2 regions of the Microbacterium galbinum genome follow, and region 2 is predicted to be linked to the other one. Evidence: riboswitches for the same ligand, from Rfam matches in the RefSeq annotation. Region 2 holds a riboswitch; the other holds the start of a gene.
The links. A riboswitch is a leader RNA that binds a small molecule or an ion and turns the genes downstream of it on or off. The one in region 2 is predicted to bind thiamine pyrophosphate.
Positions count from the first base shown of each region.

Region 1: linked by a shared signal. The riboswitch ahead of KZC52_RS12775 (ECF transporter S component) and the one ahead of thiM (hydroxyethylthiazole kinase) in region 2 are both predicted to bind thiamine pyrophosphate.

Region 1 is NZ_JAHWXM010000001.1:2,654,363-2,669,531, forward strand. It holds gene hemC (hydroxymethylbilane synthase) at 1-26, shown strand, start outside; gene KZC52_RS12725 (uroporphyrinogen-III synthase) at 26-826, shown strand; gene hemB (porphobilinogen synthase) at 823-1,800, shown strand; gene hemL (glutamate-1-semialdehyde 2,1-aminomutase) at 1,833-3,155, shown strand; gene KZC52_RS12740 (hypothetical protein) at 3,241-3,690, shown strand; gene KZC52_RS12745 (ATP-binding cassette domain-containing protein) at 3,768-5,729, opposite strand; gene KZC52_RS12750 (enoyl-CoA hydratase/isomerase family protein) at 5,842-6,903, shown strand; gene KZC52_RS12755 (ABC transporter ATP-binding protein) at 7,061-8,788, shown strand; gene KZC52_RS12760 (ABC transporter ATP-binding protein) at 8,785-11,058, shown strand; gene KZC52_RS12765 (D-alanyl-D-alanine carboxypeptidase family protein) at 11,486-13,132, opposite strand; TPP riboswitch at 13,216-13,327, shown strand; gene KZC52_RS12775 (ECF transporter S component) at 13,318-14,040, shown strand; gene KZC52_RS12780 (ABC transporter ATP-binding protein) at 14,040-15,169, shown strand, end outside.
Region 2 is NZ_JAHWXM010000003.1:46,848-62,016, reverse strand. It holds gene argC (N-acetyl-gamma-glutamyl-phosphate reductase) at 1-88, opposite strand, end outside; gene KZC52_RS17165 (bifunctional hydroxymethylpyrimidine kinase/phosphomethylpyrimidine kinase) at 309-2,465, opposite strand; gene thiM (hydroxyethylthiazole kinase) at 2,462-3,310, opposite strand; TPP riboswitch at 3,301-3,394, opposite strand; gene KZC52_RS17155 (NAD-dependent epimerase/dehydratase family protein) at 3,402-4,382, opposite strand; gene KZC52_RS17150 (AAA family ATPase) at 4,467-5,609, shown strand; gene pheT (phenylalanine--tRNA ligase subunit beta) at 5,658-8,162, opposite strand; gene pheS (phenylalanine--tRNA ligase subunit alpha) at 8,162-9,202, opposite strand; gene KZC52_RS17135 (amino acid ABC transporter permease) at 9,255-10,172, opposite strand; gene KZC52_RS17130 (amino acid ABC transporter permease) at 10,169-10,816, opposite strand; gene KZC52_RS17125 (glutamate ABC transporter substrate-binding protein) at 10,897-11,814, opposite strand; gene KZC52_RS17120 (amino acid ABC transporter ATP-binding protein) at 11,857-12,603, opposite strand; gene KZC52_RS17115 (TAXI family TRAP transporter solute-binding subunit) at 12,829-13,806, opposite strand; gene KZC52_RS17110 (sensor histidine kinase) at 13,803-15,169, opposite strand, start outside.

The DNA.
Region 1 (15,169 bases), on a different contig from region 2:
AACTCGTCCCCCGAGAGCAATCCTGATGACCACGACACCCGAATCGAAGCACGACAAGCCTCTAGACGGCTGGCGGATCCTCGTCCCCCGCGGAGGCCCGTGGGGCGACGGCGTCGCCGCGAGCCTGCGCCTGCAGGGAGCGGTCCCCGTCGTCGCGCCCCTCATCAACTTCGCCCCCACGACCGACCAGGCGGCCCTCGACGTCGCCCTGGAGCAGCTCGCCGCCGGCGCCTACGACTGGCTCACGGTGACGAGCGCGACCACGGTCGACGTGCTCTTCGCGCACCGCGCGGTGGTGCCGGCCACGACGCGCATCGCGGCGGTCGGCGAGACCACCGCGGCGGCGTTGCAGGCCGTCGGGTACGAGGTCGCGCTGGTGCCCACGCAGGACAACTCCGCCGAGGGCATGGCGCAGCAGATGATCTCGCTCGAGACCGCACCGCGCCGCATCCTCGCTCTCCGCAGCGAGATCGCGAAGCCGGTGCTGAGCGTGCTGCTCACCGAGGCGGGTCACGACGTCGACAGCGTGGTGGCGTACCGCACGGTCGGCGTACCGGTGACGGATCGCATCAAGCGCGACGTCGAGAACGGCCGCATCAACGCGATCCTCATCACGAGCGGTTCGGTCGCCGAGCAGGTGCGCGAGCAGTTCCCCGAGATCCCCGATGACACGCTGCTCGCGGCGATCGGTCCGCGCACGGCGCGCGATGCCCGCAACGCGGGACTGTCGGTCTCGGTGGTCGCGGATCGCCAGACGGTCGACGCGCTCATCGACGCGGTCTCGCACTTCACCCTCCCGCACTCGGCCGACGAGTTCACGCCGTGAGCTTCCCCGAGGTGCGCCTGCGTCGACTGCGCCAGTCGCCGGCCGTCCGCCAGCTCGTGCGCGAGACCAGCCTCCAGCCGCAGCAGCTCGTGCTGCCGACGTTCGTGCGCGAAGGGCTCACCGACCCCGCGCCGATCGGATCGATGCCCGGTGTCGTCCAGCACTCGATGGACTCGCTTCGCGCCGCGGCGGTCGAGGCAGCCGAGGCCGGCGTCGGTGGCGTCATGCTCTTCGGCGTTCCTGCGGTGCGCGATGCCCGCGGCTCCGGTGCAGACGCTCCCCACGGCATCCTCAATCTCGCGACCGAGGCGCTGGCAGCCGAGGTGGGCGACGCCCTCGTCGTGCAGACCGACCTGTGCCTCGACGAGTTCACCGATCACGGACACTGCGGCGTGCTGGCCGCCGACGGTTCCGTCGACAACGACGCGACCCTCGAGCGCTACACCTCGATGGCTCTCGCCCAGGCGCGGGCCGGTTCGCAGCTGCTCGGGCTCTCGGGCATGATGGACGGCCAGGTCGCCGCCATCCGCCGAGCGCTCGACGCCGAGGGGTTCACGCGCACGATCCTGATGTCGTACGCGGCGAAGTACGCGAGCGCGTTCTACGGCCCCTTCCGCGAGGCGGTCGACTCGCAGCTCACCGGCGACCGCCGCACCTACCAGCTCGACCCCGGCAACCGCCGCGAGGGCGTGCGCGAGGCCGTGGTCGACGAGCAGGAGGGCGCCGACATCGTCATGGTCAAGCCGGCGATGGCCTTCCTCGACGTACTGCGCGAGGTGCGAGACACCGTGCATATTCCGGTGTGGGCATACCAGGTGTCCGGCGAGTACGCGATGATCGAGGCCGCCGCCGCGAACGGATGGATCGACCGCCGTGCGGCGATCCTCGAGTCGCTGCTGTCGATCCGGCGCGCCGGTGCCGACGCGGTTCTGACGTACTGGGCGACCGAGGCCGCCCGCTGGCTGCGCGACTGATCGGCCGCCGCCGCATTTCGAGAGGAAGCACCATGTCCGATCGCAACGATGATCTCTTCTCCGCCGCCCGCGCGGTGATCCCCGGCGGCGTGAACTCTCCCGTCCGCGCCTACGGGTCGGTCGGTGGCACGCCGCGGTTCCTCGCCTCCGCGCAGGGTGCGACGGTGACGGATGCCGCGGGCACGACGTACATCGACCTCGTGGCCTCGTGGGGCCCGGCGCTGCTCGGTCACGCGCATCCGGAGGTCGTCCAGGCGGTGCAGGAGGCCGCGACCCGCGGCCTGTCGTTCGGCGCGCCCACCGAGGGCGAGGTCGAGCTCGCGGCACTGATCGCCGACCGCGTGCGGTTCGGCGAGATCCGTCCGATCGAGCGCGTGCGCCTGGTGTCGACGGGCACCGAAGCGACCATGACGGCGATCCGCCTGGCCCGCGGCGCGACCGGGCGCGACCTGCTCGTGAAGTTCGCCGGTCACTACCACGGCCACTCCGACGGGCTGCTCGCCGCGGCGGGCTCGGGCGTCGCGACGCTCGCGCTGCCGGGTTCCGCGGGCGTGCCCGCGCCGATCGCCGCGCAGACGCTCGTGATCGACTACAACGACCCCGAGGCGCTGGCGGCGGTGTTCGCCGAGCACGGCCCGCGCATCGCGGCCGTCATCGTCGAGGCATCCGCGGCGAACATGGGCGTCGTCGCCCCGCTCCCCGGGTTCAACCGCCTCATCGCCGACACGGCCCACGCGCACGGCGCGCTGATGATCCTCGACGAGGTGCTCACCGGGTTCCGCGTGCACCCGGCCGGGTTCTGGGGGCTGCAGGCCGCGGAGGGCGAGGACTACCTCCCCGACATCGTCACCTTCGGCAAGGTCGTCGGCGGGGGGATGCCGCTGGCCGCCCTCGGTGGACGGACCGATGTGATGGACCTCCTGGCGCCGCTGGGGCCGGTCTACCAGGCGGGCACGCTCTCCGGGAACCCGCTCTCGGTCGCCGCGGGCGTCGCCACGCTGCGCCTCGCGACGCCCGAGGTCTACGCGACCATCGACGCGGCGGCCGACCGGCTCTCGCGTGCGCTCGACGCGGCGCTCACGGATGCCGGGGTCGAGCACGCGGTGGCGAAGGCGGGAAACCTCTTCAACGCCTCGTTCCGCCCCTCCGCCCCGCGCGACTACGCCGAGGCCCAGGCGCAGGAGACGTTCCGCTACGCGCCGTTCTTCCACTCGCTGCGGGAGCAGGGGATCGCCCTGCCGCCGAGCGTGTTCGAGGCGTGGTTCCTCACGGCCGCCCACGGCGACGAAGAACTGCTGCGCATCGAGGCGGCGCTGCCCCTCGCGGCCGCCGCCGCGGCATCCGCTCGTCCCTGAGTGAGCGCATTCCCACAACGGATCGTTGTGTTCCTGTGAGCAAGATCCAGACAACTGGGAGGATGCCGCTGGCAGACTGGGTGTCATGGTGACGTTGCTGTTGGATCAGACGCAACTCGAGATCGTGCTCTCGCCGCTGGAACGCGCCGCGAGCTTCCACCGCGACAACCTCCGCATCGTGCGCGAGACGATCACCAAGGTGCAGCTCACCGATGACGCCTGGACCTGGCTGCGCGGCGTGCCCAACCCCGGCACCCACATCCCCGGCATCCTCGCCGCCGGTACGTGGAAGGCCGCGGGCAGCACCGACTTCGTGCTCATCCGCAAGCGCCGGCCGAGCGTCGTGATCGACCTCACGGGCGACGAGCAGTACCGCCGTCTCATCCTGACCACCCGGCACGGCCTCGCCCTGACGCAGGCCCTGCGGCTCGAGGTCTCCGAAGAGCCGGCCGACGTCGAGGAGATCGTCTCGACCGGCTCGATCCCCACGACCAAGCAACCCCGGCGCCCGGTGATCCGGCCGCGGCCCGCCTGAGCCGCCGCGCTCGCAGACCACAGCGAAACGCCCTCCGCGACCATCGGGTCGGGAGGGCGTCTCGCTGTGCGGATCGATCAGTCGCGGGGGCGGTACTCGCCGTGCTCGTGGTGCTGGTCGCCGTCGCCGCTCTGGTCGTAGTGGTCGGCGTTGGCGAGCTCGTCGTCGGTCGCCGTGAGCGGGATCTCCGGGATGATCTCGATCACGGTCGTGCGGGGGGCGCCATCGGCGGGAGCGTCGTCGTCGGATGCTTCGTCGTCGGATGCTTCGTCGGTCGGGGTCTCGTCGGTCGCCGTGTCGGCTTCCGCCTGCGTGTCGGCTTCGTGCTCGGAGTGCGCGGCATCGTCCGTCTCGCTGCCCTCCGACTCGGAGGGCGCCTCGCCGAGGGGGTAGTCCTTCGGCTCGTCCTCGAAGTAGGCGCGCGCGGCGTCGGCGAGCATCGAGCTCACCGCGGCCGAGCGCGGGTCGGCGTCCTCGTCGGCGGCCGCCTCGTCGCTGTCGGAGGATCCAACCGACGATGCGTCGGATGCGCCGTCGGTCGGGCCCAGGTCGTCGAACACCTCGACCCCGGCCTCCTCGCCGATCGGAACACCCGCGGCTTCACCGTCGACGGCGTGGGCGGGAGCTTCGGCATTCGGGAACGAGGTGGCCTCCTCCTCGGCGGCGTCGCCGTTTCCGAAGAGGATGTCGTCGAACGAGGGGAGCCCTGCGGCCGACACCGGGCCCGGTGCGACCTGCGCGGCATCCGCATCGGTGGCCGTACCGTCTGCAGGCGTCTCGTCCGCAGGCGTCTCGTCCGCAGGCGTCTCGTCGTCGGATCCAGCGTCGTCGGATGCAGAGGCGCCGTCGACGGAGACGTCGACCGCCCCCTCGGCATCCGCTTCGTCCGCGACGACGTCGCCGTCGTTCACGATCGCGGCTCCTGCTCCGGAGGCGACCACCGCTGCCGCGACGGGACCGCCGGGCACGGCTGCGGCGGCGTCGGCGGCGATCGCGGAGGCGGTCATCGCCGCCGTGTCGTCCGTCGTGACCTGATCCTCGGCGTCGGCCGGAGCGGTCGCGTGCGCGGGCTCCTCGACGGGAGCCGCCGGCGCGGCGGCGGGAGCGACGAGCTGCGTCGCGAGGAGGCCGGCGTGCGGCTCGAGCCGGCCGCCACGAGTGAGCTGGATGAAGACGTCTTCGAGCGTCGGACCGCGCTGCACGAGAGTGGTGAGGGCGATCCCGGCATCCGCGGCGACCGCACCGACCCGGCGCGCGTCGGTGCCGCGCACCGTGAGCCCGGAGCGGAGGATCTCGATGTCGAACCCGGCGGCGGCGAGGGCGGCGGTGAGCGCGGCACGATCGGCCGCGTCGACGATGACGGCACCGGCCGAGGGGTCGGCGAGTTCCTCGATGCCGCTCGCGAGCACGAGCCGGCCCTTCGAGAGCACGAGCACGTTGTCGGCGACCTGCTCGACCTCGCTGAGCACGTGCGACGACACCAGCACGGTGCGCCCCTCGTCGGCGAGACGGCGCATGAGCAGGCGCATCCAGCGGATGCCTTCGGGGTCGAGCCCGTTGGCCGGCTCGTCGAACACGAGAGCCCCGGGGTCGCCGAGCAGAGCGTGCGCGACGCTCAGACGCTGACGCATGCCGAGCGAGAATCCGCCGATGCGGGCGTCGCCCTCGTTCTCGAGCCCCACCAGGGAGAGCACCTCGGCGACGCGACCGAGCGGGATGTCGTTGGCCTTGGCCGCGATCGTGAGCTGGCGGTTCGCGGTGCGGCGCGGACGGTAGACGGTCTCCTCGAGCACCGAACCGATCACCCGCAGCGGCTGGCGGAGCTCGGCGTACGACTGACCGCCGATCGTCGCGGTGCCGGATGTCGGGCGCACCTGGCCCAGCAGCATCCGCAGCGTCGTCGTCTTGCCGGCCCCGTTGGGGCCGAGGAAGGCGGTGACCGCACCCGGCTCGATCCGAGCAGAGAAGTCGGAAACGGCGGTCACCTCATTGAAGCGCTTCGTCACGCCCGTGAATTCGAGAACCTGTCCGTCGGTCATGCGCGACCTCTCCTTGCTTGGTCAATTCCCCCTATCCTGCCGGAAAACCGTCCGGATCGCGTATTTCCTGTGGATTGCGAGCCCTCGCGGCGACCGGGGTAGCCTGGCTCCCGTGACCGAGACCTCTGCCTCCGACCGCGTCCTCGTCCGCACGGAAGGCGCTCTCGGGCGGCTCACGCTGCAGCGTCCCGAGGCGATCAACGCCCTCGACCTGGGCATGGTGCAGGCGCTCACCGCGGCGCTCGACGCCTGGCGCACCGACACCGACGTGCAGATCGTGCTGCTCGACGGTGCGGGCGACCGCGGCTTCTGCGCCGGGGGAGACGTGCGCGCCCTGCACGCGCAGATCGTGTCGGGGCATCCCGAGTCCACCGCCGAGTTCTTCCGCGCGGAGTACGCGCTCAACGCCATGATCGCCGAGTATCCGAAGCCGATCGTCGCCTTCGCCGACGGCATCACGATGGGCGGCGGCATCGGGCTCGCGGGGCACGCGGCGATCCGCATCGTGACCGAGCGCTCGAAGCTCGCGATGCCCGAGACGCGCATCGGCTTCACTCCCGACGTCGGCGGCACCTGGCTGCTGGGCCGTGCGCCGGGTCGCCTCGGCGAGTACCTCGCTCTGACCGGCGGTTCGTTGAACGGGGCGGATGCCATCGCCCTCGGTTTCGCGGACTACTACGTGCCCTCCGCCAATCTCGACGCCCTGCGCGAGGCCCTCGCGTTCCGCGCCGACCCGACCGGGCCGAGCGAGATCGTGCTGCTGTTCGACGAGACGCCGGAGCCCTCGGAGCTGTCGCCGTCGCCGGAGTGGATCGACGAGGCCTTCTCCGCCGACACGGTCGTCGCGATCGTCGAGCGGTTGCAGGCGCAGGGCACGACGGATGCCACGGCCACGGCCGACCTGCTCGAGGGGCTCGCGCCGACGGGGTTGGTCGTGACGCTCGACGCCGTGCGCGAGGCGCGGGCGGCCTCCGGGCTGCGCGAGGCGCTCGAGGGCGAGTACCGGCGGGTGCTGTGGTTCGTGCACGAGCATCCCGATCTCGTCGAGGGCATCCGCGCTCAGCTGGTCGACAAGGACCGCAACCCGAAGTGGCAGCCCGCCTCGCTCGCCGAGCTGGGGACGGATGTCGGGGCGGATGCCCGTGCGTACGTGCCGGAGACGCCGCTGTTCTGAGTGCCAGCCCGGCTGTCGATGGGTTCGCTGTGAGCGAAGGTTCCGAACTCGGCGGTACGAATGTCGGAGCTTCGTGTCACGCTTTGTTGTGGCCGATCCCGGTCGGCACCTTCCCCCACGCCTGAGTCCACAGCTTCATCTCTCAGAAAGTCCGCCTGTGCTGGGTAAAATTCTCGTTCGGTATCTGTCCCGCTACAAGTGGCTGCTCGTCGCCGTCCTGGTCTTCCAGTTCGCGAGCGCGATCGCCACCCTCTATCTCCCGCGTCTCAACGAAGACATCATCAACAGAGGCGTCGCACAGTCCGACACCGCCTACATCTGGCGCACCGGTCTGCTCATGCTGGCGGTCTCGCTCGGTCAGATCATCGCGTCGATCATCGCCACGTACTTCGCCGCCCGCGCGTCGATGGGCGCCGGCCGCGACATCCGCGCCGACGTGTTCAGCAAGGTGAGCGGATTCTCCGAGCGAGAGGTGTCGCAGTTCGGCGCCGGCTCGCTCATCACGCGCAACACCAACGACGTTCAGCAGGTGCAGATGCTGGCGATGATGGGCGCCACCATGCTCGTCACCGCACCGCTGCTGGCGATCGGCGGCATCATCTTCGCGGTGCAGACCAACATCGGGCTGAGCTGGCTCATCGCCGTCTCCGTCCCCCTCCTGCTGATCGTCGCCGGACTCGTCGTCAGCCGCATGGTCCCCCTGTTCCGCAGCTACCAGGGCAAGCTCGACACCGTGAACCGCGTCATGCGCGAGCAGCTCACGGGCGTGCGCGTCGTGCGCGCGTTCGTGCGCGAGCGCATCGAGGAGGAGCGCTTCCGCGGCGCGAACACCGACATCATGGTCGTCGGGCGCAAGGTGGGTTCGCTGTTCGTGCTGCTGTTCCCGCTCTTCATGCTCATCCTCAACGTCACGGTCGTCGCGGTCGTCTGGTTCGGTGGCGTCGAGGTCAACAGCGGCACGGTGCAGGTCGGCACGATCTTCGCCTTCATGCAGTACATCGGACAGATCATGGGCGGCGTCATCATGGCCAGCTTCATGGCGATCATGATCCCGCGCGCCGCGGTCTCGGCCGAGCGCATCGGCGAGGTGCTCGACACGACGTCGAGCATGGAGCGTCCGGCGAACGGCGTCACCTCGTTCCCGACTCCGGGTTCCGTGGCGTTCGACGACGTCGAGTTCACCTACCCCGGAGCCGACGCCCCCGTGCTCTCCGGCATCAGCTTCGCCGCCGAGCCCGGTGAGACCGTCGCGATCGTCGGATCGACCGGTGCCGGCAAGACCACGCTGGTCTCGCTGATCCCGCGCCTCTTCGACGTCTCGGGCGGAGCCGTCTTCGTCGGAGGCGCCGACGTCCGCACCGCCGATGTCGAATCGCTCTGGGCGACGATCGGACTCGTTCCCCAGCGCCCGTTCCTCTTCACCGGCACGGTCGCGTCGAACCTTCGCTACGGCCGTGAGGACGCCACCGACGACGAGCTCTGGCACGCGCTCGAGATCGCGCAGGGCCGTGATTTCGTCGAGGAGATGCCGCAGGGGCTCGAGTCGCGGATCACCCAGGGCGGAACCAACGTCTCGGGCGGTCAGCGCCAGCGCCTGGCGATCGCCCGCGCGATCGTGCGTCAGCCGCAGATCCTCGTCTTCGACGATTCGTTCTCGGCGCTCGACCTCACCACCGACGCCCGTCTGCGACAGGCGCTGTGGAGGGAGCTGCCCCACGTGACCAAGGTCGTCGTCGCGCAGCGCGTCTCGTCGATCACCGATGCCGACCGCATCGTCGTGCTCGAGGGCGGGACCATGGTCGGCGTCGGAACCCACGAAGAACTCCTCGAGACGAGCACGACGTACCGAGAGATCGTCGAGTCGCAGCTGGGGGTGGACGCATGAGCGAGCAGAACTCCTCACGTACCCGTCGCGGTCGCGGAGCCAAGAGTGCGACCGCGGGCACCGCGGCCGTCGTCGAGCCCGAACTGACCGACGAGGAGAAGTACGAGGCCGAGCTGGCCGAGAAGGCGCGTCAGGACGGCGGTGGCTGGGACAGCGTCGCGCCCGGCAAGGCCGACAACTTCGGCAAGAGCTTCAGCCGCATGATCGGCCTGCTCAAGCCCTCGGCGGTCTGGTTCGTGATCGTGTCGATCCTCGGCGCCATCGGCGTCGTGCTCACGGTGGCGGCTCCGAAGGTGCTCGGCGAGGCGACCAACCTCATCTACAAGGGCTTCATCTCGGTGCAGCTCGGGCAGGCGAACGGCGACTTCCCCGGATTCCCCGCGGGTACCTCGCAGGACGACGTCGTCGACGCGTTGCGGCAGGGCGGCCAGACCGACTTCGCCAACCAGGTCGCCGCGCTCGGTGACTTCCAGGTGGGTGACGGCGTCGACTTCGACGCGCTCCGGTGGGTCATCGCCGCCGTCCTCGCGATCTACGTGGTCGCGGCCTTCCTGAGCTGGATCCAGGGCTACGTCATCAACGTCATCATGGTGCGCACCATGTGGCGTCTGCGCGAATCGGTCGAGGCGAAGATCAACCGACTGCCGCTGTCGTACTTCGACAAGGTGCAGCGCGGTGACCTGATCTCCCGCGTCACCAATGACATCGACAACATCACGCAGACCATGCAGCAGTCGCTGTCGGGCGCGATCACCGCGGTGCTCACGGTCGTGGGCGTGCTCGTGCTCATGTTCTCGATCTCCTGGCAGCTGGCGCTCGTCGCGCTGGTGGCGCTTCCGCTCATGGGAGTGATCTTCGGCGTCATCGGTCCGCGTTCGCAGAAGGCCTTCGGCACGCAGTGGCGCAAGGTCGGACGGCTGAACGCCCGCGTCGAGGAGGCCTTCTCGGGCCACGCGCTGGTCAAGGTCTTCGGCCGCGAGCAGGACGCCCTCGACAAGTTCAAGGACGAGAACGAGGAGCTCTTCCAGGCCGCGTTCAAGGCGCAGTTCCTGTCGGGCATCATCATGCCGGCGATGACCTTCGTCGGCAGCCTCACCTACGTGGGCATAGCGGTGCTCGGCGGCCTCATGGTCGCGAACGGCCAGCTGCGTCTCGGCGACGTGCAGGCGTTCATCCAGTACTCGCAGCAGTTCACGCAGCCGCTGTCGGAGCTGGGCGGAATGGCGGCGGTCGTGCAATCGGGAACCGCCTCGGCCGAGCGCGTGTTCGAGCTGCTCGACACCGAGGAGCAGGAGGCCGACGACGTCGACGCTCCCGCGCTCGACGAGGGCAAGGGCGTCGTCGAGTTCGAGAACGTCGCGTTCTCGTACACGCCCGAGCGTCCGCTCATCACGGATCTCTCCTTCCGGGTCGAACCGGGGCAGACGGTGGCGATCGTCGGACCGACCGGCGCGGGCAAGACCACGCTCGTCAACCTGATCATGCGGTTCTACGAGCTGAACGGCGGGCGCATCCTGCTCGACGGTCAGGACATCTCGGAGGTCACGCGCGACGAGCTGCGTTCCCGCACCGGCATGGTGCTGCAGGACCCGTGGCTGTTCGCGGGCAGCATCCGCGAGAACATCCGATACGGGCGTTCCACCGCGACCGATGACGAGGTGCTCGAGGCCGCGAAGGCGACGTACGTCGATCGCTTCGTGCACGCGTTGCCCGAGGGGTACGACACCGTGCTCGACGAGGACGCGTCGAACGTCTCGGCGGGTGAGCGGCAGCTCATCACGATCGCTCGGGCGTTCGTCGCCCAGCCGTCGATCCTGATCCTCGATGAGGCCACGTCGGCGGTCGATACCCGCACCGAGCTGCTCCTGCAGAACGCGATGGCGGCGCTCCGCGAGGGACGCACGTCGTTCGTGATCGCTCACCGCCTGTCGACGATCCGCGATGCCGACCTCATCCTCGTGATGGAGCACGGCGACATCGTTGAGAAGGGCACGCACGACGAACTCATCGCCGCGCAGGGCGCCTACTGGCGCCTGTACCAGTCGCAGTTCGAGCAGGCGGCGACCGACATCGACGCCGAGGAGGCACTCACCGGCTCGACGCCGACCGTCATCACGGGCGACGCCGACGACGTGGATGCCGCCGAGGCCGCAGCAGCGAATGCCGTCACCGGCGCATCGGTCGGAGCCCAGCAGCCCGCCGCCGAAGCTGCCGCGGCGCAGGCCGTGATCGAGCACCCGTCTCCCGAGGGGGACACCCGCCACGGCTGACCCGTCGCGCTGACCCGCCGCAGTACCCGGGCTCACGCCCACCCGAAGCGCCCCGCTCCGCATCCGCGGGCCGGGGCGCTTCGCGCGGCGCCGTCGTCCCGAGAACCCGCCGCCGCGGCATCCGTCCGATCCCGCTCATCTGCACGGAGCGCGCACGTCTGCACGGCGATCCCGGGGGTCTCGCCGTGCGGACGTGATCCGTCCGTGCAGGCGTGATGGCGCGGCACCACGTGCAGGGAGAAAAGACATCTACAGGGAGGTTCGGCGGGATTCTCCCTGCACGTGTCGTTCTTCCCTGCGGACGAGCGGGCGGCAGAGGGCGACAGCCGCTCGTGGGTAGTCCCGAACCCGAGGGGTCACAATACGCCTCACGGGCGGGCACGATCACGGCGTGTTGTGACCCCTCACGGAGTCGGGAGACCCGGCTCTACTCCGAGTCGAGGCCGAACAGGTTCATCGGATGGGTGAGGCGCCACCAGATGCTGGGGCCCTCGACGTCGTCGTCGAGCACGAGTTCCGTCGTGGTCGCGTCGATCGGGCCGGCCGTGCTCAGCGAGCCCACGGCGTCACCGTCCTCCCGCGCATCCCCGAGCGAGAAGCTCGTCGAGGTCGTCGCCGCGGCACCGTTCCAGAGCAGCACGTCGGCGTCGGCATCCGTCACGATGTCGACCTCCGCGCCCCACTCGGTGCGCACCTGACCGACGACCGTGCCGGCTGGAACGGCGGGTTCCTGGGCGAGGAGCGCCGCTTCGACCTCGGCGAACAGCGAGCGCGTGGCCGCGAGCCGCTGGGCATCGTCGTCCTGATTCAGCACCGCCGCGTAGAGCTGCACGGTGCTGTCGCCCACGGTCACGTTCTTCGCCGTGAGCAGGTTCCACCCGACCAGCGTGCCGGTCTTGATGCCGACGACACCGGGGTCGGCCAGCATGCCGTTCGTGTTGGTCACGAGGCCCGCACCGGGCAGCTCGACGGCCGGGGTGCCGACGATCTCCGCGAACACCGGGTTCTTCATCGCGAGCTCGCCCAGGCGCACCAGGGCGTCGGGTGTCGCGACGTTGCCGATGTCGAAGCCCGACGGTGTGACGACCGTGATGTCGCTGAGGCCGCGCTCGCTCAGCCAGATCTCCGCGGCGGCCGCGAACTCGCTGTTCGATCCCCAGATCTCCCGCGCGAGGCGGTCGATGTAGTTGTTCGCCGACCCGAGCAGCGTGCCCTGCAGCATCTGGTACTCGGTGAGCACTCCGCCGACCGGCACATCGAGCGACGACTGATCCGACATCCGATACGACCAGTACGACTGGCTGTCGGCACGGGTGAACGAGAACTCGGGGCCCTGCTCGCCGAGGGCCAGAGGCATCCGGTCGAGCACCATGAGCGAACTGACCACCTTGGTGATGCTCGCGATGCTCGCCGGATCCACCGAGGATGCCGTCGAGCCGATGCCGCCCACGCCGACGGCTGCACTGCCGACGCCGGGCCACGCCACGGCGGCCGGGGGAGCGGCGACGGTGGTGAACTCGACAGAATGAACGGTCGGGGCGACCTCGTGCAGCGGCCAGAGGATGGTCGTGCCGGCGTATGCGCCGACGAGACCGAGAACCATGCCGATCGGCACGAGCACGCGGGCGCTCGCGATCGCCGGGCGCAGTCGGGCGCCGCGCATGATCGCGACGGCGGGATCCTCGACGTACGGCTCGTCGTAGGTGCGCGCCGCGGAACCTGCGGCGACGGCGGCGGTGTCGATCCAGGTCAGGGCCGTGGCCGGGCGCTTCTCATCTGCCCATGCGGCCTCGGGGGTCTCGCTCTCGCTCGCCTCCGGAGTATCGGATGCCTCGACGCCGGATGCCTCGACGCCGGATGCCTCGACGCCGGCAGTCTCGGCGCCGGCAGCCTCGACATCAGCACCTTCGGGACCAGCCTCCTCGACGCCGGCAGCCTTCGCCTCGTCCGGATCCGCCACGGCGGGCACGGATGCCGTCGCAGGCGGCTCGAGTTCGCCCGGGGCGTCGGTCGCAGCCGCGCCGGAATCGGGCACGGCGGCGGTGGCGGCGTCGGTGGGATGAGCGGCGGTCACTCGATTACGGTACCCAATCCCCGGGCTGATCTGCGGCGATGCGTCACGGGCGGGCGCGGGTGTCGGCGCGCGGGTATGCTGGTCAGCACAACCACGGGAGTCCGGCGAGCCGGGCTGAGAGGGAGCGAATCGCGCTTCGACCGTCGAACCTGATCTGGGTCATGCCAGCGCAGGGAGGAGTTCAGATGAGTACGTCCACGCCCGAATCCGCCGCGAAGAACACCGGCGAAACGGCACCCAACCCGGCATCCGCATCCAACCCGGCATCCGGATCCAACCCGGCATCCGCCGCGAACCCGGCATCCGCGAAGAGCGCACCCGCCACGATCTGGCGTTGGCGCGTCGTCGACATCGTGGTCGCCAGCGTGCTCGGCGTCGCCGCCGGGCTGATCTTCCTCGCGTGGAACGTCGGCTACCTCGGCCCGAAGGCGCTCCTCGAGCCGCTGCTCCCGGGCCTGCAGGGGCTGCTCGACGGACCGTGGCTGTTCGCCGGTGTGCTCGGCGGCCTCATCATCCGCAAGGCGGGCGCCGCGATCTACGTCGAGTTGCTCGCCGCGGTCGTGTCGGCCCTGATCGGCAACCAGTGGGGCGGGTTCCTGACGCTCGAGGCCGGTCTCGTGCAGGGCCTGGGAGCCGAACTGATCTTCCTGCTGTTCTTCTACCGTCGCTGGTCGCTGCCGGTCGCGATCCTCGCCGGAGCGGGGGCGGCCCTCGCCGGCGGCATCAACAACCTCATCCTCTGGTACGCGGGGTCGGGCACCGAGTTCACGGTGATCTATCTGATCAGCACGGTCGTGTCGGGCGCGGTGATCGCCGGGGCCCTGTCGTGGGTGCTGGCGCGCGGCATCGCGGCCACGGGAGCGCTCGATCGCTTCGGCTCGGGCCGTGAGGCGCGCGTCCGCGTCTGATGACGATCGATCAGGCCGGCCCCGCGACGGTCGAGGCGACCGCGTGGGGCTGGCGTCATGCCAGCCGTCTGGCCTGGGCGCTGCAGGACGTCTCGTTCCGGATCGAACCGGGGGAGCGCGTGCTGGTGCTCGGCGCGTCCGGTGCCGGCAAGTCGACGCTGCTGCAGGGACTCGCCGGGGTGCTCGGCGGCGACGAGGAGGGCGAAGCCCAGGGCTCGCTCCTCGTCGACGGCATCCCCGCAGCGTCCACGCGCGGGCGCACGGGGCTCGTGCTCCAGGATCCCGACTCGCAGGTGATCCTCGCCCGGGTCGGTGACGACGTCGCCTTCGGGTGCGAGAACCTCGGCATCCCGCGCGCCGAGATCTGGCCGCGCGTGACGCAGGCGCTCGACGCGGTCGGCCTCGATGTGCCGCTCGATCGACCGACCAAGGCGCTGTCGGGCGGGCAGAAGCAGCGGCTCGCGCTCGCCGGCATCCTCGCGATGCGGCCGGGGCTCGTGCTGCTCGACGAGCCGACGGCCAACCTCGATCCCGAGGGCGTGGTCGAGGTGCGCGACGCGGTCGAGCGGATGCTGCAGGCGCACCCCGCGACCCTGATCGTCGTCGAGCACCGCCTCGATGTATGGCTGCCGCTGATCACGCGGGTGATCGTGGTCGGGCAGGGCGGGGTCGTGGCCGACGGACCGCCCGCGCACGTGCTCGGCGTCGAGGGCGCCCGGCTCGCGGCCGACGGGGTGTGGGTGCCGGGGTTCGCTCCGGATGCTCCGCCCGCTCCGCTGTCGGCGTCCGGCGAGGTGCTGATCTCGGCCCGCGATCTCGCCGTCGCCCGCGTGAAGGGGAAGCCCGTGGCGAGCGGCATCGACCTCGACGTGCGGGCAGGACAGGCGCTCGCGATCACCGGGCCGAACGGTGCCGGCAAGTCGACCCTCGGGCTCACGCTCGCGGGACTCCTGCCACCCGCGGGCGGTGCGGTCGCGGCATCCGCGGCCCTGGCCGCCGGCATCGGATCGACGCCGATCGACTGGGCCTCGCGCGATCTGCTCACCCGTATCGGGATGGTCTTCCAGGAGCCCGAGCATCAGTTGCTGGCGAAGACCGTGCAGGAGGAGCTCGCGGTCGGCCCGCGCGC
Region 2 (15,169 bases):
TCTCGATGTCTGGATGAGCGGCGAGGAGGCGGAGGATCTCGCCGCCCGCGTAGCCGGATGCGCCGGAGACGGCGACGGAGTACGTCATGCTTCTACCTTAACGGTCGGGGCTGTCGGGGACCGGGGCGGCGACACCGGTGCTCGACCATCGTCCGCCGGGATCGGCAGGCAGGAGCGCGGGGTCGCCTAACGTCGGCGGTCGCGGCGTCGGCGCACCGGAGCGGCGCTCGGGACGAGCGTCGAGACAGCGGAAGCGGCCGAAGGCATGTCGCGACGATAGCGCGCCCTCGACGGCATCCGCAAATCCGTCACGTCACCGAGTCGCCGCCCCGCTCCCCCGGGGCACGGAAGAACGCCTGCTCGTGAACGCTGGAGCGTTCGAACGCACGCCGCATGCGCGCGCGGGTCTCGTCATCCGCCGCGGCCGCCGCCCGGGTGACGAACGCGATCGCCCGGGCGGTCGCCTCGGCGAAGGCGGGGTCGGCATACGTCGCGAGCCACGTGGCGTACGGATGCTCCGGGTCTCGGGCGCGCTCCCCGAACTCCCCCGCGTGCAGACGCTCGCCGAGGTCCGTGTAGAGCCAGAAGCACGGCAGCACGGCGGCGATCAGCTCGGGATAGTCACCCCCGAACGCCACGGATCGCAGGTGGTCGAGGTATGCGGTTGTCGTCGGCGAGGCGTCCGCGGCGAACGTGGCCGCCGCCACCCCCTGCGCCGGTGTCAACCAGGAGGCGTGCAGTTCGAGCTCACCCAGGATCGACCCGCGGGCCGATTCCGCCCAGAACGCCTGCTCGTCCGGGGTGGGTGCGAGTCGGGCGGCATCGGCGAGGACGCGCGCATAGTCACGGAGATACAGCGCGTCCTGCGCAAGGTAGAAGAGGAAGTCCTCCGTGGGGAGGGAACCGTCGGCGAGTCCGCGGACGAACGGGAGGCCGTCGATGCCCGCCCGGATCCCGGCGATGCCCTGCCACCAGTCCTCGGCGACCTCCTCCGGGAGCGGTCGCGTGCCCGCACCGCCCCGCGCCCAGAGCCCCGCGAAGTGATGCACCGGGCCGTGACCGCCACCGACGTGCAGGGCACCGCTCTCCCGCAGCGACTCGCGCAGCCAGCTCCGCGCAGCGCGCACCGCCTCGGTGAGGTCGTCTCCGCGGGCGAGTCGTGTCGCGAGGGCGGAGGACAGAGAGCATCCCGTGCCGTGGGTGTTCGCCGTCGCGATGCGACCGCCGCCGAACTCCTCCCGTGAGCCGGATCGCACGTCGATGATCGCGTCCGGAGCCTGATCGCCGGGGAGGTGACCGCCCTTCACCAGCACCGCCGTGCCGTACTCGGTCGACAGCTCCTCGGCTGCGGCGAGCGCCGCGGGCCATCCCTCGATCTCCCGGCGGGTGAGGACGGCGAGTTCCGCGAGGTTCGGGGTGACGAGATGCGCGCGGTGCAGCAGCGAGGCCAGAGCGTCCTCGGCATCCGCGTCGAGCAGACGATCCCCGCTCGTCGACACCATCACGGGGTCGAGCACCACGATCGGCGGGCGCACCCGATTCAGCCACGCACTCACGACGCGCACGGCCTCGACGTTCGCGAGCATCCCGATCTTGACGGCGTCGATCACGATGTCGTCCGACAGCGCCTCCAGCTGCGCCGAGAGGAACGCGGCGTCCGGCACGTGCACATCGCGCACGCCGCGCGTGTTCTGCACGGTGAGCGCGGCGATCGCCGCCATCCCGTATCCGCCGTTCGCCGCGATCGACTTGAGGTCGGCCTGGATCCCCGCACCGCCGGAGGGATCGCTGCCGGCGATACTCAGCACCCGTGGCACCGCGCCCCGCCGCCACCGCGCGCGGAACTCGGAGGCCGCGGCACGCGGATCCGGCGAGGCGCAGAGCGCGGAGACGACGGCGAGCCCTGCGGCGCCGGCGGACTGCAGATCCTCGGTGTCGTCGATGCCGACGCCACCGATCGCGACGCAGGGAAGGGCGGTGGCCCGGGCGAACGCCCGGAACACCTCGATGCCGAGAGCCGGCGGGTGGTCGGGCTTGGTCGCCGTCGGGCGGATGACTCCCACCCCGAGGTAGTCGACCGTGCCCTCGGGCAATGCGTGGAGCGCGGCGAGATGGGCCGCACTGTTCGCCGTGAGCCCGATCAGCGCGTCGGGTCCCAGCACCGCACGCGCGTGGAGCGCCGACTCGTCGCCCTGACCGAGATGCACCCCGTCGACTCGGGCGCCCTGCGCGCGTGCATCGAGAGCCGCCTCCAGACGGTCGTTCACCACGAGGAGCGCTCGCCCATCGATCACGCGCGACAGCTCGACCAGGCGAGCGACCACGTCGGAGTGCTCGGCATCCTTGTCGCGGAGCTGGACGATGCGCACGCCACCGTCGACCGCCTCCCGCACGGTCTCGACGACGCCGCGTGCACCGCACAGGGCGGCGTCCGTCACGAGGTACAGGGAGAGATCCGCGATCACCGCGCTCCCTCCTCGACGTGCGCGCGAGCGATGACCTCTGCCGGCTCGACGGCGGCGAGCGCGTCCAGCAGGGCGACGGCGAAGCTGCCCGGCCCCGGCGCCGACGCCGCCGCATCCTCCGCGGCGATCGTGTAGACGAGAGAAGCCCCGGCGACGGCATCCAGCGCTCCGGTGTCGGTCGCCCTGGCGGTGCCGAGGAACGCCGCCATCACCGCCCCGAGTGCGCATCCTCCTCCGGTCACGCGCGTCAGGAGCGCGTCACCGTTCGACAGCCGGAGAACCCGCTCGCCGTCGGTCAGCAGATCGACGGCGCCCGAGACGGCGACGATGCTGCCATGGCGACGAGCGAGGTGTCGGGCCGCGTCGAGTGCGGCTTCGGTGCCGTCGGTGGCATCGACCCCGCGTCCGCCCGTGCTCATACCCGCCAGCGCGAGGATCTCCGACGCGTTGCCGCGGATGGCCGTCGGCCGACGCTCGGCGAGCTCGCCCGCCAGGGAGGTGCGCACCGGGAGCACACCGATCGCGACGGGATCGAGCACCCAGGGAGTGCCGGCGAGGGTCGCCGCCTCGACCGCCTCGAGGCTCGCCGCGCGCTGTTCCGGGGTCGGGGTGCCGAGGTTCACGAGCAGCCCGGAGGCCGCACCCGCGAACATCCCCGCCTCGCCCACGATGTCGACCATCGCCGGCGCGGCTCCGACCGCGAGCAGCACGTTGGCGGTGAATCCGGTGACGACCGCGTTGGTGATGCACTGGGTCAACGGCGCAGCCGTGCGCAGCGCTTCGAGCAGTTCGGCCGCGGACTGCGCGGTCGAGGGGGCGGACGATGGACGCAGAAGATCGCTCATTGCGACATCCCTTCGCTAGTACGAACTAGATCAGGTTCGACGGGTGTGATCTCAGCCGCGGATGCGGCACCCCGTGTCACTCGCCCAGAGTCTAGCGAAGCGACCGTGACCGGCCGCCGAGCTCGCCGAGGAGACCCGCCTCTTCCGCGCGGCTGAGCCCGGCGCGGCGCGGACGATCCACACCGCGCACGAGCTCGTCGACCACGACCCGCGCGGCCGTCGCGTCGAGCGGGCTCAGCGCGCCTCCCGTCGCGAGGAACCTCTCGTTGCGACGGGTCATGAATCCGGTCATGTCGGCCGGCAACCAGAGCGGCAACGAGCGCACGCCCATCCAGTACTCCACGCTGCGCGCGCGCAACCACTCCTCGCTCGCCTCGCGCACGCCGCCGGTGTGTCCGGCGGCACCGCGCACGATCTCGAGCATGTCGGCGAGCGGGATGCTGTCGCCGACCGCGTTCACCGCGCCGACGGCTCGCGAGGAGGCGACGTACGCGGCGAGGTCGTCGACGTCGACGATCTGCGCGGTCCGGCCGGCCAGGGGCGGCACCAGCACCGGTCGCTCCCCCGCCCGTGCGAACGCCGCCGCCCAGTAACCGAAGCGGTCGCTCGGGTCGCCCTCGCCCACGATCAGACCGGGTCGCACGATCAGCGCCCGGTCGCCCAGCGCGGCGACGGCATCCTCCGCCGCCGCCTTCTGCGCACCGTAGTCGGCATCCTCCGCGCGGGAGGACGGATGCCGTGGCGCTCTCTCGTCGGCGCCCACCGTCTCGTCCTCGGCGTACACCGAGACGGACGACACGAAGGTCCAGTGGGCGGCGCGGTCTCCGAGCTCGTCGACGGCCCGGGCGACCTGGAGCGCCGAGGACGAGACGTCGACCACGAGGTCCCATTCACCGTCGAGCGCCGCGTACGGATCGGCACCGGTCCGGTCCCCGACCACGCGCGTCGCCCCCGGCGGCAACGGGCGGGTCCCCCGCGCGAGGCAGGTCACGGCGGCGCCCTCGTCGAGGAGGCGGCGGGCGATCCGACTCGACAGCCATCCGGTGCCGCCGAGGATCAGGGCCTTCGTCATGACACCAGCACACCAGGATCGGCGCGCCGACGGAAGCGCATCCGCTCAGAGCAGAGTGTCGGATGCGCCTGACACGATGGGGCCATGCTCACGACCCTCGCCGTTTCCGGCTACCGCTCGCTCGTCGACGTCGTCGTGCCGCTCGATCCGCTCACCGTGATCACGGGGGCGAACGGCACGGGCAAGTCGAACCTCTACCGCGCGTTGCGCCTGCTCGCAGCGACCGGCCACGGCCGCGCGGTCGCCGCCGTCGCACGGGAGGGAGGCCTCGACAGCGTGCTGTGGGCGGGCCCCGAGACGCCGCAGGGTGAGGGAGCCCAGGGCACACGACGTACCCGACCGATCTCGGTGCGCCTCGGCATCGCCGCCGACGAGGTCGGGTACCTCATCGACCTGGGCCTGCCGCAGACCGACGCGCGCAGCCTCTTCACGCGCGACCCGGAGATCAAACGCGAACAGTTGTTCAGCGGCCCGTTCGCGCGGCCGGGAACGCTGTTCGTCGATCGTCAGCGCGGCGGCGTGCGGGTGCGGGGCGACGACGGTTGGGAGTCGGTGGATCAGCCGATGGGACCGGGGCAGAGCGTGCTGCTCGACCTCGTCGACGGCACCGCGCGGTGGGAGACGGCATCCTTACGCTCCCGGATCGCCAGCTGGCGCTTCTACGACCATTTCCGCACCGACGCGTCCGCCCCCGCGCGACAGCCGCAGGTCGGAACCCGCACGCGCTGGCTGAGCGACGACGGCTCCGACCTCGCCGCCGTGTGGGCGACGACGACGGAAGCCGGACGCGGCGCTCCGCTCGACGAGGCGGTCGACCGCGCCTTCCCGGGATCACGCGTGCAGATATCCGTCACCGACGGCTCGTTCCGGTTGCAACTGCGGCAACCCGGGTTGCTGCGCCCGCTCGACGCCGCCGAACTCTCCGACGGCACGCTCAGGTACCTGCTGTGGTGCGCGGCACTGCTGCCCGCCGACCCGCCGCCGCTCCTCGTCGTCAATGAGCCCGAGTCGAGCCTGCACGAGAGCCTCATCGACCCTCTCGGCTCGTTGCTCGCTCATGCGGCGGCCCAGACGCAGGTGATCGTCGTCACCCACTCGGCACCCCTCCGCCGCGCACTCGCCGAGGCGGGCGGGTCGGTCGTCGAGCTCGAGTCGAACGGCTACGGAACCCGTGTGCGCGATCAGCTGCCGCTCGAGCGTCCGAGCTGGCACTGGCCGTCGCGCTAGCGGTAACGCTGCGCGACGGCCAGTGCCTGCGAGGAGATCGGGTGGGACTCAGTCGCGGAGAGCCGCCCCGAAGCGCTCGGCGGCGACGGCGACGCCCGCGAGCTTGGCTTCACTGGCCTCGGCCGCCGTGAGAGTGCGATCGTCGGCGCGGAAACGCAGGGCGAAACTCAGGCTCTTCGAACCCGAAGGAACGCCCTCGCCGCGGTAGTCGTCGACCAGGCGCACTGATTCGAGGAGTGCACCCGCGCCCTCGGCGAGTGCTGCCTCGACATCCGCGGCCGGAACCTCGATCGACACAGCGAGCGAGACGTCCTGCGTCGCGGCGGGGAACGTCGAGAGCGATGCGGCGACGATGCGCTCACCCGCGAGGGAGAGCACGAGATCGAGATCGACCTCGAGCACGGTCGCTCGCCCCGGGAGATCCGCATCCGCGGTGACAGCGGGGTGGAGTTCGCCGACGTAGCCGACGACCCGATCCGCGACGCGCAGGTCGCCCGTGCGCCCCGGGTGGAGGGCGGCACGCGTGCTCTGCATGACATCGATCTCGACGCCTGCGGCCGTCGCGATCACGCGCACGGCGTCGAGAGCATCCGAGAGCCCGGCCGCCTCGGCCGGACGTCCCGGCTGGCGCGGGGTCGCGTTCCCGGTCAGGAGAGCGGCGAGGAAGCGGTTCTGCGGCGGGATCGATGCGTTCAGCTCGGCGAGGGTCTCCTCCGAGGGGCGCTCCCCGAGAGGCGGAACCTCATCCGTGCCGTAGGTCGTCCCGGCTTCGGGCAGGAACACCGCACCCGTGTCGAAGATCGCGAGGTCGGTGAGTCCGCGTGAGATGTTGCGGTGCGCCGTCTGGAGCAGCCCCGGCACCAGCGAGCGTCGCAGGAACGGCGCCTGGCCGTCGAGCGGGTTCGCCAGCCGGATGCTGGGCAGGTGCTCCCCCGTCGCCGATCCGTGGAGGTCGTTCTGCGCCTCGGTCGTGAACGGGAAGGCGGGGGTCTCGACGAAGCCCGCGGACGCCAGGGCGTTCGCCACCCGGCGGCGGCCCTGCTGGTGCGCGGTGAGCCCGCGGCCCGACGGCGGCGTGGGAAGCACCGAGGGGATGCGGTCGAGGCCGTGGATACGGGCGACCTCTTCGGCGAGCGTCCACTTGTCGGTCAGATCGGGACGCCAGGTCGGAGGGATGACGGTCCACCCGTCGTCGGCAGCGGTCACCTCCGCACCGATCGTGGTGAGGGCACCGGTGATCTCGGCCTCGGTGTAGTCGACGCCGATCAGGCCCTCGACGAAGCCTGCGGGCAGGTCGATCTCGCCGACGAAGACCTCGGCGAAGAGCGCGCCCCCCTCGTCGGTGAGCGTACCGCCGGCCAGCTCGACCATGAGGTCGGCCGCACGACGGGCCGCCACGAACGGGATGAGCGGGTCGACGCCGCGCTCGAAGCGCTTGGACGCCTCGCTGGGCAGCTTGTGCCGGCGTGCGGTGCGCGCGATCGTGGTGGGATCGAACGACGCGGCCTCGATGAGGACGTCGGTCGTCGTGTCGCTCATCTCGGTCGTGCCGCCGCCCATGACGCCGGCGAGGCCGATGGGTCCGGATTCGTCGGTGATGAGCAGATCCTCGACGTGGAGCGTGCGCTCCTGGCCGTCGAGAGTCGTCATCTTCTCGCCCGCCCGAGCGCGGCGCACCGTGATGCCGCCCGTGAGCTTGTCGAGGTCGTAGCCGTGCAGCGGCTGGCCGAGTTCGAGCATGACGTAGTTCGTGATGTCGATCAGCACGCCGAGCGAGCGCATTCCCGCGAGCGAGAGCCGCGCGATCATCCAGGGAGGTGTCGGGCGGGACGGGTCGACCCCGCGGACGACCCGGGTCACGAACTCGCTCGCGCCCACACGTCCGCGCACGGGCGCCTGATCGTCGACGATCGCGACATGGCCGTCGCCCGGCTGCAGCTCGGCGAAGTCCCGCTCGGCCGGGTCGCGGAACTCCGCTCCCGTCGCGTGCGAGTACTCGCGGGCCACGCCGCGCAGGGAGAAGGCGTACCCGCGGTCGGGCGTGACGTTGATCTCGACCGCGACGTCGTCGAGCCCGAGGAGGGCGATCGCGTCGGTACCGACCGGGGCGTCGATCCCCAGGTCGGACAGCACGAGGATGCCGTTGTGCTCGTCACCGAGCCCGAGCTCCCGCGCCGAGGCGATCATGCCGTCCGACACGTGTCCGTAGGTCTTGCGGGCCGCGATCGGGAACGGGCCCGGCAGCACCGCGCCCGGGAGCGTCACGATGACCTTGTCTCCGGCGACGAAGTTGTGGGCGCCGCAGACGATGCCGCGCACGCCGCCGTTCGCCTCGCCGACGTCGACCTGGCACCAGTTGATGGTCTTGCCGTTGGACTGCGGTTCGCCCTCGAGCGAGACCACCTGTCCGACGACGACCGGACCCGTGATGTCGAAGCGGTGCACGTCCTCCTCTTCGAAGCCGACCGTCACCAGTGCCGCGAGGACGTCCTCGGGGGACGCATCCGCTGCCACATCGACGTACTCACGCAACCACGAAAGCGGGACGCGCATCACACCACCATCCCGTACTGCTCGCTGAATCGGACATCGCCCTCGGCCATGTCACGCATGTCCTGCACATCGCTGCGGAACATGAGTCCCCGCTCGATGCCCATGCCGAACGCGAAGCCGCTGTACACCTCGGGATCGATCCCGGCCGCACGCAGCACGTTCGGGTTGACCATGCCGCAGCCGCCCCACTCGATCCACCGTGCGCCGCCCTTGAAAGTGGGGTGCCACAGATCGAGCTCGGCGGAGGGCTCGGTGAAGGGGAAGTAGTTGGTGCGGAAGCGCATCTTGGCCTCGGGACCGAACAGCTGCTTCGCGAAGTGGTCGAGCGTGCCCTTGAGGTGCGCCATCGTGATGCCCTTGTCGATCACGAGACCCTCGAACTGGGTGAACACCGGAAGGTGCGTCGCATCGAACTCGTCGGTTCGGTAGACGCGCCCGGGGCAGAGCACGTAGATCGGCACCTCGCGGTCGAGCATCGAGCGCACCTGGACGGGACTCGTGTGCGTGCGCATGACGAGGTGTCGCGAGGCGGGGTCGACGTAGAACGTGTCCTGCTCCTGGCGGGCGGGGTGGTCGACGTCGAAGTTGAGCGCGTCGAAGTTGAACCACTCGTGCTCGAGCTCGGGACCCTCCGCGATCTCCCATCCCATGCCCACGAAGATGTCGCAGACCTGGTCCTGGAGCAGGGAGAGCGGATGCCGCGCACCGACGCGCGTGCGCGACGGCACCGCCGTGATGTCGATGCGTTCGGCTTCGAGGCGCGCCGCGACCTCGGCGGCAGCGAGCTCGGCCTCCTTGGCGGCGAGCGCCTGCGTGACCTGACCGCGCCCCTGGCCGACGAGCTTGCCGAAGGCGGCCTTGTTCTCGGGGGCGACCTGACGCATCGAGGCGTTCAGGACGGCGAGGGGCGAACCGTCGGCCACGTGGGCGGCACGGGCCGCCTTGAGCTCGGCGGTGTCGGTCGCTGCGTTGATCGCTGCCAGTGCGGCGGCGACGGCTGCTTCGACCGCTTCCGGGGTGATTTCTGGAGTCTCGGACACGAGAAACGAGTCTACCGGCGAGGGGTGGCAGGATCGGACGATCCCGCCACCGTCATGCTCCGGGGGCCGTGCTTCGCCCGCTGTCGGTCCCGCGCTGCAGGGTGATCAGCTCGGTGTTCGTCTCGCCGGCGTGCTGACGCGGGTCCGGAGCCGCGTCTCCCGCCTTGGGCGAACGCTTGGTACGGCGCTGCAGACGGAACGCGATGTAGGAGAGCACCAGGCAGACGGCGACGTACATGGAGCCACCGACGATCGCCGCAGGGATGAGCGGAGAGCCGTAGGGCGCCTGGTTGCCGATCTGGTTGATCACGTACAGCAGCTCCTGGTACGTGATGATGAAGCCGAGAGCCGTGTCCTTCAGCGCGACGACGAGCTGCGCGATGATCACGGGCATCATCGCTCGCACGGCCTGCGGCAGGAGGATGAACCACATGACCCCGCTCTTGCGGAGTCCGATCGCGTACCCGGCCTCCGCCTGCCCGCGCGGCAGCGACTCGACACCGGCGCGCAGCACCTCGGCGAGCACCGAGCCGTTGTAGACGATGAGCGCGATCACGACCGCGAAGTAGGGCGACATCTTGATGCCGACGACGGGGAGGCCGTAGTACAGCAGCATCATGAGGACGAGCACGGGGACGGCGCGCAGCACCTCGATGATCCACCGGACCGGTTCCCGGACCCAGGCGTGCTCGGAGAGACGCCCGATGCCCAGGACGAAGCCGAGGACGAGCGAGCCGACGCCGGCCGCGGCGAAGGCGGCGAGCGTGCTGAGAAGCCCCTCGCCGAAGCGGACCCAGACCGCGGAGTAGGAGAAGATGTTCCACTTCTCCGCCGAGAACTGCCCGGTGGCGAAGAGCCGCCACACGACCCAGCCGAGCACGGCGAGCACCACGAGCACGGTCGCGACTCCGATGAGTCTGTTGCGCGCGATGGCGCGAGGACCGGGGACGTCGAAAAGAACGGAACTCATCGCGAGATCCTCCACTTGTTCTCGAGCACTCGCTGGACCCAGGCGAGCAGCAGCACCAGCACGACGAAGATGACCATGACCCACAGCAGAACGACCAGGGCGCTCTCGCCGCGCTCGCTGAGTGCGGCGCGGATCGTGCCCAGGTTGACGACGGAGAAGCCCGCCGCGACGGTCGTGTTCTTCATGAGGGCGATGAGCACGCTCATCATCGGGGGGACGACGGATCGGGTCGCCTGCGGCAGCACGACGTAGCGCATGACCTGACCGAAGTTCAGGCCGATCGCCCGGGCGGCCTCAGCCTGCCCGACGGGCACCGTGTTGATGCCGGCGCGCAACGCCTCCGCGACGTAGGTGGCCGTGTAGAGACCCAGGGCGATGACCGCGAGCAGGAGGGAATTGACGCGTTCGCCGAGAAGGATCGGCAGGCAGAACGCGAAGAAGAACATGACCAGGGTCAACGGGGTGTTGCGGATCCAGTTCACGTAGACGCCGCCGACCGCGCGGGCGATCGGGACCGGGGACACTCTGGCCGCGCCGACGATCAGTCCGAGGACGATCGCGATGAGACCTCCACCCAGGAACAGCGCGATCGTTCCCCACAGCGCTTCCCCCCAGAGATCGAGGTGGTCGGTGATGACTCCCACTGGTGCTCCTGTCGATTCGAATTGGCGCGACGCTCTGCCGATGGGCGGGGCGGCCGAGGATATCGGCCGCCCCGCTCGGATCAGCTGATCGGGTCGACCTCGGGCTGGGTCGCCTTGACTCCGGAGGCTCCGAGGTTGTTCTCGAAGATCTGCTCCCAGACGTCGCCGCCGTCGGTCAGCTGCGTGTTGAAGTACTCGACGAGTGCGGTGTCATCCTTCGCCACACCGATGCCGTAGCGCTCCTCGCTGAAGGGCTCGCCGACGACCTTGAGGTTGTCGGGGTCCTGAGCCGCGTAGCCGATGAGGATCGCCTCGTCGGTCGTGACGGCGTCCACCTGGCCGTTCTTGAGGTCCTCGACGCACTTGGAGTAGGTGTCGTACTCCTTGGTGGGAACCTCGGGGTAGTTGGTGTTGATGTTCTGGATGGGCGTGGAGCCCGTGGCCGAGCACACCGTGGTCGAGGAGTCGAGGTCGTCGACGCTCTCGATGTCGCTGTCGGCCCCGACGAGGAGGCCCTGGCCCGTCACGAAGTACGGACCGGCGAAGGAGATCTGCTCCTTGCGCTTGTCGGTGATCGAGTAGGTGCCGACGTAGTAGTCGATGTCACCGTTCACGATCGCCTGCTCGCGGTTCGCCGAGGCGATCGCCTGGAACTCGATCTTCTCGGGGTCGACCCCGAGGGATGCGGCCATCCAGCGTGCGATGTCGACGTCGAAACCGGTGCGCTCGCCCGTCACGGGGTCGAGGTAGCCGAGCCCGGGCTGGTCCTCCTTGACGCCGACCTTGATCGTCCCGCTGGACGAGATCCGGTCGAACGTCGGGCTGCCGTCGAGGCTGACATCGGTCGCCACCGTCCAGGGTGTGCTGCTCGAGGCGTCGCCGCCGTCGTCGCCGCCGCCGGTGCCCGTGCTCGACGGGGTTCCGCTGTTGCAGGCGGTGAGCGCGAGCAGCGCCACCGCCGCGATTCCGATACCTGCCAGTGTCCGTGTGCGTCGCATGTGCGTCTCCTTCGTGTGCTGTGGGTGCAGGGTCTGGGGTGATCAGTGCGTGAGGAGCTTCGAGAGGAAGTCCTTGGCGCGATCGCTCTTCGGATGGGTGAAGAACTCCTCGGGCGTGGCCTCTTCGACGATCCGACCGTCGGCCATGAAGACCACGCGGTCGGCCGCCTTGCGGGCGAAGCCCATCTCGTGGGTGACGACGATCATCGTCATGCCCTCGTGCGCGAGCTCGACCATGACATCGAGCACCTCGTTGATCATCTCGGGGTCGAGCGCGCTGGTCGGCTCGTCGAACAGCATGACCTTCGGATGCATCGCCAGGGCTCGCGCGATCGCGACGCGCTGCTGCTGCCCGCCCGAGAGCTGGGCCGGAAGCTTGGACGCCTGCTTGGCGACGCCGACGCGCTCGAGCAGTTCCATCGCCTCGCGCTCGGCGTCGGCCTTCTTGAGGCCGCGCACCTTGATCGGGCCGAGGGTGACGTTCTCGAGGATCGTCAGGTGGGCGAACAGGTTGAACGACTGGAAGACCATGCCGACGTCGGCGCGGAGTTCGGCGAGCCCGCGTCCCTCGGCGGGCAGCGCCTTGCCGTCGATGCTGATGGTCCCGCTGGTGATCGTCTCGAGGCGGTTGATGGTGCGGCACAGGGTCGACTTGCCCGAGCCGGACGGGCCGATCACGACGACGACCTCGCCGGCGTTCACGGTGAGGTCGATATCGGTCAGAGCCTGGAACTCGCCGTAGTGCTTCTGCACGTTGTCGACCACGACAAGGGCTTTACCGGTGGTCATCTTTTCTCCAAACTCGCCAGGTCGTCGGCAGTGCTCGATCGGGGGTCGGCCCCGGTGGGTTCAGTCTTCGCGCCACCCGTCCCCACGGGCATCCGCGTTCATCGTCGAACGGTGCGCGACCGACCTCACGATCGCAGAGCCCCCGGGCGCTGTCAGACTTCTTGAGGATTTCTTGAGGGTCGTAACAAGGGCGTTACGCAGCGGTCCCCGAGGGGCGCGGCGCCGTCATCCGCGCTGATCGCGATAGAAGTCCACCGCTCCGGGATGGAGGTCCACGGGCACGGTGAAGATCGCCTGACGGCGGCTCAGGAGCGCCGCCGCGGGCACGTCCTCCGCCATGCGCGAGCGCGCGTCGAAGAGCACCGTGAGCACGTCCTTCACGACCGCATCCGGGGTCGCGGACGCGACGATCAGGTAGTTCGGAACGGCCATCGTCGGCACCGATTGCGCGATCCCGTAGGCGCCCGCGGGGAAGTCCGACGAACGGTACGCGTCGGAATACCGTGCGTTGACGGCGTTGACCCAGTCCTGTTCGATCGGCAGCAACCGCAGGGGCAGCGAACCCGAGAGGTTCTCGATGCCGGGCGTCGGCAGCCCCCCGACCCAGAAGAACCCGTCGATCTCGCCGCTCTCGAGCGCGGCGATCGACTCGCGCAGATCCAGCTGCGGATTGCTCACCGACCCGGCATCCACCCGGGCGGCGTCGAGGATGCGCGTGGCGATGACGTTGACGCCCGATCCGACGGCGCCCAGCGACACCGTCCGCCCGGTGAGATCGGTGATGTTGTCGATCTCGGAGTCCGCCCGCACGACGACGTGCACGTACTCGTCGTACAGGCGCGCCGCCGCCTGGATCGGGAGAGGCTCGTCGAACGCGCCGCGTCCGGCCACGGCATCCGCAGCCGCATCGCCCTGGGCGAAGCCGAGCAGCGCCTCGCCGGACGCGACCCTGCGCAGGTTGTCGACGGAGCCGTCCGTCTCCGTCACCTCGGCCGATACGCCGAGCGCGGTCGAGAGTTCCTCGGCGAAGTGCCCGCCGTAGTCGAAGTAGACCCCCGTCGTGCCTCCGCCGGCGATGACGGCCGTGCCCTCCGCCCACTCGCCCGCGCGCGGGCTGCACCCGCTCACGCCGAGGACGACGACGGCGGCGCAGACCGCGGCAGCGGCAAGGCGCGCGAGCCGGAGCATCCGATCCCTGGTCATTCGAACCCCCCGTTCGTGAGCACGAGCGACACCAGGAGACCCCCGCCCTCCGGCGACGACACGACCAGTTCGCCACCGATGGATGCGAGCAGATCGGTGGCGATCGCCAGCCCGAGTCCTGTACCCGGGGTGTCGTCGCTGTCGGCGCTGCGCCAGAATCTGTCGGTCGCGTACTCCACCTGATCCCCGGCGAGCCCCGGCCCGCGATCCCGCACGGTCAACCGACAGCGCTCGCCGTCGCGTTCCACCCCCAGCTCGATCACCGAATCGGCCGGCGAGAACTTCACGGCGTTGTCGATGACCGCATCGAGTGCGCTCTCGACGATCGTGCGATCGGTGACGCACATGACGATCCCCTCCCCCGTGCGTCGGAAGCCGATGCCGCGGGGCCCCGCCACCTCGCGCCAGGCATCGCTGCGACGCTCGACGAGCGTGGTGAGGTCGACCGCGGAGAACATCGAATCGGCGCGACCGCTGCGGGCGAGGTTCAACATGGTCTCGAGGATCCGAGCCATCCGGCGCCCTTCCTCGCGCGTCTCCTCGATGTCGTCCTTCCAGTCGTCATCGAGCCCCGTCGCCAGGTGCTCGACGCGCAGCAGCAGGGCGTTGAGAGGATTGCGCAGTTCATGCGAGGCGTTCAACGCGAACTCCTGCTGGCGGGCGAGGCTGCGCTCGATCTCCTCGGCCATGCCGTTGAAGACCCTCGTCATCCGCCTCAGTTCGGGCGGCCCTGTGTCCTCCGCGACGCGCGCATCCATCTCACCGTGCTCGATCGCCACCATCGCATCGTCGAGCCGCCGCACGGGCGAGAGCACCCACCGGGCGAGTTGGAACACCAGGAGAACGCCCAGGGAGATCGAGACGAGGGCGACCCCGATCAGGATCAGCAGCTGCTGCAGGATCGCCGTGCGCGGAGCCTCCACCTCGGCCGAGATCATCACCGCGCCGATCACATCGCCGTCGTCGAACACCGGCTCGACCATCGTGGCGTCCGAGATGATCCAGGGGAAGAAGGCCTCCGGGGCCTCCGCGCGGCGGCCGGAGAGCGCGAGTCGCACCTGCTCGGCCTCCTCCTCGGAGAGCACCCCCGGCTCCGACTCGCTCGCCGCCCAGACGGATCCGGTGAGGTCGTACACCGCGATCTCGATCCCGTAGACCTGCTCGAACCTGCGCGCCTCGCCCTCGAACACCCCGGCAGCATCCGAGCGGAGCGCCTGCCGGGCCGTCGTGGCGAAGTAGCCGAGGTCACCGATCTGTTCGGTGTAGACCGCCTGCTGGATGCTGCGCGCGGCGCTCCATCCGGTCGCGCCGCCGAGGGAGAGGAGGATCGCGACCAGGGGCACCAGGAACACGATCACGAGCC